2 linked regions of the Chlorogloeopsis sp. ULAP01 genome follow. The protein of the gene in region 2 interacts with the protein of the main gene of each other region in a pairwise test. Links are inferred from orthologs where the notes say so. Each region holds a gene or a part of one and is shown on either strand. Other genes may lie near its edges.

Evidence for each region. The genes of interacting proteins can lie anywhere in the genome.
Region 1: the proteins of QUB80_RS19000 (region 2) and secA interact in binary tests that used the Escherichia coli proteins (3 or more experiments, as listed by UniProt). The link is inferred for Chlorogloeopsis sp. ULAP01 from one-to-one orthologs.

What each region holds. Positions count from the first base shown.
Region 1 is NZ_JAUDRH010000015.1:235,994-239,984, forward strand. What follows is about bases 379-3,721. They hold secA (preprotein translocase subunit SecA), read right to left. Parts: upstream 3,375-3,721; coding sequence 579-3,374; downstream 379-578. Other genes in these bases: QUB80_RS26960 (hypothetical protein), read left to right, coding at 3,482-3,646. Also shown: QUB80_RS26965 (four helix bundle protein), read right to left, coding at 3,741-3,991. UniProt on the Escherichia coli protein: Required for protein export, interacts with the SecYEG preprotein conducting channel.
Region 2 is NZ_JAUDRH010000009.1:121,050-124,505, forward strand. The notes cover bases 146-2,953. They hold QUB80_RS19000 (alkaline phosphatase), read right to left. Parts: upstream 2,319-2,953; coding sequence 972-2,318; downstream 146-971. Other genes in these bases: QUB80_RS18995 (NACHT domain-containing protein), read left to right, coding at 146-850; QUB80_RS19005 (carotenoid oxygenase family protein), read left to right, coding at 2,502-2,953. Also shown: more of QUB80_RS18995, read left to right, coding at 1-145; more of QUB80_RS19005, read left to right, coding at 2,954-3,456.

The sequences.
Region 1 (3,991 bases), on a different replicon or contig from region 2:
AACACCCGCATTTAATTACCATATTTATTGGTCATTATATAAATTTAGTATTACTGGTTTTATTAAGCTGCGATCGCACAAACATCAATAGTGTTAAAGGTTCAATCTCACCTCAAAAAGCCAGCTTCGAGGTGTATGGCTAGGCGATCGTATTTAAATGATACTTATGTACTACAGTAAATATCCTAATTAAGCTTGAGAAGCGATAAATAGCAAACACTAGGATTGACTCTTGAAGCGGGCAGCGAGAATCGAACTCGCATCAATAGCTTGGAAGGCTATGGTTTTACCACTAAACTATGCCCGCAAACTTTCAACTTGAGTAATATAACACAGGCTGAGTTAAATATCAACTCTAGTCACGCTGAATTGGCATAAGTATAACCCAAATCCTTTGGAGTGACTTGCTAGTACTCCACCACATTGATTGTGACAAGCCGCAAGTTTCAGATCCCCGAATATCTTGGCAGCAATTAAAAATCAAATCCAAATATAAAAAAACGGGTAAAAGTTTCTCTCAAACCTTAACCCGCTTAACTACTTAATTTACAGACTAACTCTTAAACTACTTGCAAACTTTAAACCATCTCTGAGGATGTTTGCACTACTGGTTGTGGTTGGGGTTGGAACATGAACAACGAGTACACCACATCTCTGCGGATATTGACCATCATATCCAAGAAGAGTTCATAACCCTCGGTTTTGTACTCAATCAACGGATCTTTTTGACCATAACCCCGCAATCCGACAGATTCGCGCAGAGCATCCATTTGTTGTAGGTGTTCTCGCCACAATGTATCAATTCGCTGCAAGATAAAGAACCTTTCGGCTTGGCGCATCAATCCGGGTTGGATTTGATCTATTTGAGCTTCCTTCATGTCGTAGGCGATTCGCACCTGTTCGTGCAGAAATGCTTTAATCTCGCCCATTGACATATCTTCTAATTGAGTTGGCTGCAAGTCTGCCAGTAAATAGACAAATTCTTTAACTTTTTCCACCAACTTGTCCAATTCCCACTCTTCTGAGGGTAAATCGGGGTTGATGTAGTAGTTAACGATGTCATCCATCGTTCTTTCAGCGTACTCAATTACTTGTTCTTTTAAGTCTTGCCCTTCCAATACCCGGCGGCGTTCAGCGTAAATGGCTTTACGCTGATTGTTCATTACCTCGTCATACTCAAATACCTGCTTACGGATGTCGTAGTAGTAGGTTTCAACTTTTTTCTGTGCGCCTTCCAAACTGCGAGTCAACATCCCCGATTCAATCGGCATATCTTCTTCGACATTGAAGGCATCCATTAACCGCGCTACGCGATCGCCTCCAAAAATCCGCATCAAGTTATCCTCTAAACTGAGGAAAAATCTGGTTGAACCAGGATCGCCTTGTCTTCCGGCACGTCCCCGCAATTGGTTGTCAATCCGCCGCGACTCGTGGCGTTCTGTACCAATTACGTGCAAACCTCCCAAGTCAACTACTTCTTGGTGTTCACGATTGGTAAACGCTTCGTATTCTTGCTTAACGCGGTTGTATGCTTGTCGCAATTGTTGAACTATGGGATCGTCAGTGGGAGCTTTTTCTGCGGCTATAGCTACCTTGTCTTCTGCTTCTAGCTCTGGTAGACTGCGATCGCCATACTCTCGCACCGCAGATTCCACTGCTTGTCTGAGTAACTGTTCTGTTTCTTTAGAAAGTTGAGTTGGGAAAACCTGAGGCGAAGCCTTCCAAGTTTTGACTTTCCTGCCTGGGGCAAAACCTTGTCCGCCACCAGTGGCAGCAGGAGGTAAACCACCAGCCCTGTGAATGGCAAATATATCTTCATCTTCTGGCTTGACAATTCGAGGTAGGAGGTATTCCCGCAGCTTCAGACGAGCCATATATTCTGAGTTACCACCCAAAATAATATCCGTACCTCTACCAGCCATGTTTGTCGCGATAGTTACGGCTCCCTTGCGTCCTGCCTGAGCCACAATCTCCGCTTCACGCTCCACGTTCTCTGGTCGAGCGTTGAGCAGTTCGTGGGGAACACTCATCTGCTTTAATAACTGACTGAGATATTCTGATTTTTCTACGCTTGTGGTTCCCACCAGTACAGGTCTACCAAGGTTGTGCATTTCAGCACATTCTTGAGCGATCGCCCGCCATTTTCCTGCTTCGGTCTTAAACACCATATCAGACAAATCTTGGCGTCTTCTGGTTCTGTTGGTGGGGATGACAGTTACTTCTAGTTTGTAAATTTTTTCAAATTCTGCTTCTTCTGTCTTTGCTGTTCCAGTCATACCAGCTAATTTTGGATACAGCAAAAACAGATTTTGATAGGTAATTGTTGCTAGAGTTTGGGTTTCCGGCTGAATTTCTACTCTTTCTTTTGCTTCAATAGCCTGGTGTAGTCCGTCGCTCCAGCGCCTTCCGGGAAGCACCCGCCCAGTAAATTCGTCTACAATTACTACTTCTCCATTACGAACGATGTAATTTACATCCTTGAGGAAAAGTTCTTTGGCTTTAATGGCGTTAAAGACAAAATGCGCCCACGGATCTTCCGGATCAAACAAATCTTTTACTTCTAAAAGCCTTTCTGCTTCGGCAAAACCCTCGTCTGTCAATAGCACGTTACGAGCTTTTTCATCCACCTCGTAATGCTCGTCTTTTTTGAGTGCGTTGGCAATTCGGGCAGCTTCGGTGTATTTTTCTGTTGGTCGTTCGACTTGCCCGGAAATAATTAACGGAGTCCGCGCCTCGTCAATTAAAATCGAGTCTACCTCGTCAATCACACAATAGTTGAACGGACGCTGTACCACATCTGCCATCGACGTTGCCATATTGTCGCGCAGGTAGTCAAAGCCAACCTCGCTGTTAGTGACGTAGGTAATATCACAATCGTAATTTTTCTTCCGCTCTTGAGGAGTCATGCTAGCCTGAATTAGCCCTACACTCAAGCCTAAGAAACGATGTACTTGTCCCATCCATTCCGCGTCCCTACGAGCTAGGTAATCGTTGACGGTAACAACGTGTACACCTTTGCCCGTAAGAGCATTCAAATAACTAGGTAAGGTAGCAACTAGGGTTTTGCCCTCACCAGTTTTCATTTCAGCTATCTGACCTGTGTGCAAAATGACACCACCCAAGAGTTGCACATCAAAGTGCCGCAATCCTAAAACTCGTCGTCCGGCCTCCCTAACTACAGCAAAGGCTTCTGGTAGAATGTCATCCAGAGTTTCGCCGTTGGCAAGACGCTGTTTAAACTCTGTGGTTTTGCCTTTAATATCTTCATCAGAAAGGGCTTTAATGTCTTCCTCTAAGAGGTTAATTTCACTAATGTAAGGTTGGTATTTTTTAAGCTTACGAGCGTTGGGATCGCCCAACAAAGTTTTTAGCATGGCAGGTTATTGAACAAACTCAAGTGAAGATGGGAATTTTAGATTTGGATGGATAATTATAAGTGTTTAATCCAATTGAGCTTTAACACTCAAGTAATGAGTTGCCAGTGAGAATTTCCTCAAAAACAGCAACGAAATCAGCCAATCTAGGTTACTTAAATAATGGCTTTAAACTACAGCTTATATTTGAAGCTTTAATTAATAGTATCATTTCACCCCCAGATGGGGCAGTGAACCCCGACCAAGCTCAAGTAGCGATCGCCCACCATTAGGGATTAGGGACTGGGGCAATGGGCAATGGGCATGGGGCATTGGTTATTTATATTCTCTATTCCCTATAGAGTTTAGATAAGCATTGAGTTTGGGTTATAGCTCGTCAATGATTGGTTTAAATTGATTTACTTGTTCATTTGTTAAAAGTTGTCGAGCGTAGGCTAGTCTCAACCAACTGACTGTTTCATATAAAGAGCCTCTAGCAATTTTGACACAACGTCGATTATCTGGGTCATTATACCTGTCCCGTCCTTCTGCTCTGTTGGCACAAACACTATCAGCAGATCGAACAATTTGCTTGCCGATAGTGTCCTTGGTGAAATAGTCCCATTGCTTAACAATCT
Region 2 (3,456 bases):
TTCTCATTTGACTTTTCAAGAGTATTTAACAGCCAGAGAAATTGTTGCCAATGCTAATTCTCAAACACTACTAGAATTTGTGACGCAAATCGGCGATAAACGCTGGCAAGAAGTTTTTTTGCTAACAGCAGGTATGATACAACCAGCTGATGAATTATTACTATTAATGAAGCAACAAATTAATATCCTAGCGAACTCAAATCTAAAATTACACAATTTTTTAATTTGGCTAGAGCACAAATCTTCAACTATTAGTGCATCTTATCACCCTGCCAGTATACGCGCTTTTTACTTTACCCTCAATCTTCCTATTGATCATCCTCTTGCTAATAACCAAACTTTAGCTGTTTTTTTAGATCATCGCTTGACTGGGAAATTAGCTGATGATTTAGCTTTAGACTTAGCTTTAGTTCATGCTCTTGGTGTAAGTCTGAAGATGAGCGATAATATTTTCTGCCAGCGTTTATCTGCGATCAAGCTTGCTGTTGATTTACAGGATTTATTACACGAGTATCCATCTTTAGAGAAATCGCTACAACAGTTGCAAAGCGAACTTCCGTATTCTTATGTAGGTAAAATCGCTCTGAAAGAGTGGTGGCAAGCAAATGGAGAAACATGGACTCTTAAGTTGCAAAATTTAATAGTTAGCGATCGCCAAATTTGTCAGGATTGGCAATTCAACGAAAAGGAGTGGCAATTACTACAGCAGTATTGGGATGCAAATAAGTTACTACTAGATTGTCTAAATCATGCTAGTAATGTCACCAATTCTACAATCCAATTAATAGAGAAAACTTTATTTTTAGTTGAGAGTGTTGTTTTAGCGAGTAGTATAGCAGGTGACAGATGACAGGGTTAAAAGTTTTTGTTGTCTAAGTTTTATCATTGGTTGATGTCCTAACCACTTTGGCTGTTGCCATATCAGCTAAAAATCACTATTGGTAATCAACATTGGCGCTCACCCCTTAAAATTATGATTTTGGTAATTCCTTGCCAAACAAAGTCTGGTACATCAGCTGATAAATACCAGTGTTATCTACGGTGTTTGGTAGTGCTTGTGCATTCAAGCCATGAGTTTTAGCAATAATAGAACCAGTGAAATCACCAAAACCCGCCCAGGCGATCGCAAAGGGAAAGCGCTTTCCTTGTAGATCTGGTGCTGAGATAAAAGGCAGTGTACCCGTGCCATCTTTGCCATCCCAAGGTGCGCCATTCCCTCCTTTCTCAGGCAAAGGCTTATCTAAAGGAAAATCTTTTTCTGTCACTCCCACTACTTCTAATCCACCAGCATCGCTATCTGCTGCCGTTACCAATAGAGTATTGGGATTTTTTTCAATAAATTTTATTGCCACACCTACAGCGTCATCGGCACGTTTGACTGCTTCTATGCAACCAACTGCATTATTAAAATTGCAGAAGTTATCGCTACCTTCTTCTTCCAAAACGATAAAGAAACCATTGGGATTAGATGACACAATCTTGAAAGTGGCTTGTAACATCTCGGCTGCCGTCGGAGCAGTCGGAACGTATAGGGGCAAATTCTGCTTTTTCAACTCTTCTTCTGGTGCATCGTTATAAGTATCGTCAGCAGCAAAAATTCCTAATACTTTTTTAGTATTTCCTGGTAACTTTAATAATTCATCGCGAGTATAAACAACAGTGTAACCCTTCTTCTGAGCCAGTTCTACCAAATTGAGTCCATCTTCTCGCTGAGTTTGTACAGCTGTGGCGTGTCTGCCAGCCGTTCCTTTAGGAAGATACCATACCTCGCCACCTCCCAAGATCACATCTACCCCAGACTCAACAATTTGTTTGGTAATTTCTGCAAATTGACGGCGATTTGAAGTCTTGGCAACAAACGCACCTGCTCCCGGTTCAAGGATAATACCAGAGTTGATGATAGCTGTTCCTTTCTTGGCAGCGACAGCTTCTTCCATAATTGTTTGAGGTTTCCTAGAAGCAGCGATTACAGCTTTACCTTTCTCATCTAAACCATAGGAATCAGCGTTTACTTTTACTCCTGTGGCGTGAGTTACTGCACCCCCGTTAGATGTGGCAGTAAGTTGATTTTTCATGTGTCCCAAATAAACGGCAAGATTAGACATCCGATCCCAATTCAGGCTACCATCCGGCCCAAGGTAAAGCATCCGCGCCGCACCCCAGTGAGATGCGCTTGTACCATCTGGGTGAATAAATATCACATTACCTTGACGAAATTTGGCATTGCCTTGTACTTGGATTTGTGGTGTGCAAGCTAGTAAAGCTGTTAAGGCAAAAATTACTAAAGCGGCGAATTTTTTATTAATCTTCTGTAGCATGGCTGATGATTGTGATGTTGCAAAAATATAACAATAATAGGTACTGGGGATTAGTCATTGGTCATTTGTTAGTGGGTAGAGACGCGATTAATCGCGTCTGTACAATTTTTTATTGCTCTCCTTGTCTCCGTGTCTCCACCTCCCCGCGTCTCCTTGTCCCTAATACATTCACAAAAATTTTCTATGGTTATAGTTAACGAAAGATTAAGAAAAACAACTTGGGCAGGAGCGATCGCTCAACCTGCTGAAGAATTTTCTCTGGCTCCCCTATCAGTTTTATCTGGTAAAATACCCCCAGGTTTACGAGGCACACTTTATCGTAATGGCCCAGCACGGTTAGAGCGGGGCGGTATGCGTGTAGGACACTGGTTTGATGGAGATGGAGCGGTACTAGCCGTGCATTTTACTGATGCAGGAGCAACGGCAGTGTATCGTTACGTACAAACAGCGGAGTATCAAGCAGAAACCAAGGTAGATAAGTTCCTTTATGGCGTTTATGGGATGCATCCACCAGGGGCAATTTGGAAGCGCTGGAACCTGCAAGTAAAAAATGCAGCCAATACATCCGTGTTAGCTTTACCCGATAAACTGTTAGCTTTGTGGGAAGCTAGCGAACCTTCTGCGCTCGATTTGCAAAATCTTGAGACTAGGGGATTGGATGATTTAGGTGGGTTGAATGATAAATTACCCTATTCTGCTCATTACAAACGCGATCCCCATAGTGGTGAAATTTTTAACTTTGGCATCAGCCTTGGCAGTCATGTGCAGTTGAATCTTTATAAGAGCGATCGCACTGGCAAAATCGTCCAAAAATCGGCTTATAAGCTAGATCGATACTCTGTAATCCATGATTTTGTTTTGACTGAACGGCATTTGGTGTTTTTCATGCCACCAATGCGTTTAAAAATGCTGCCAGCTTTACTCGGTTTAATTACCTTTAGTGAGGCTCTAGCTTGGCAGCCTCAGTTAGGTACTCAAATCCTAGTTTTTGATCGCGAAACTCTGTCTTTAGTGAGTCGCGGCGAAACTGAACCTTGGTTCCAGTGGCATTTTGGTAATGGTTGCGTAGATAACGATGGTTTGGTAATGCTGGATTTAGTTCGCTATGCAGACTTTGAGCAAACTAATGAATATCTTC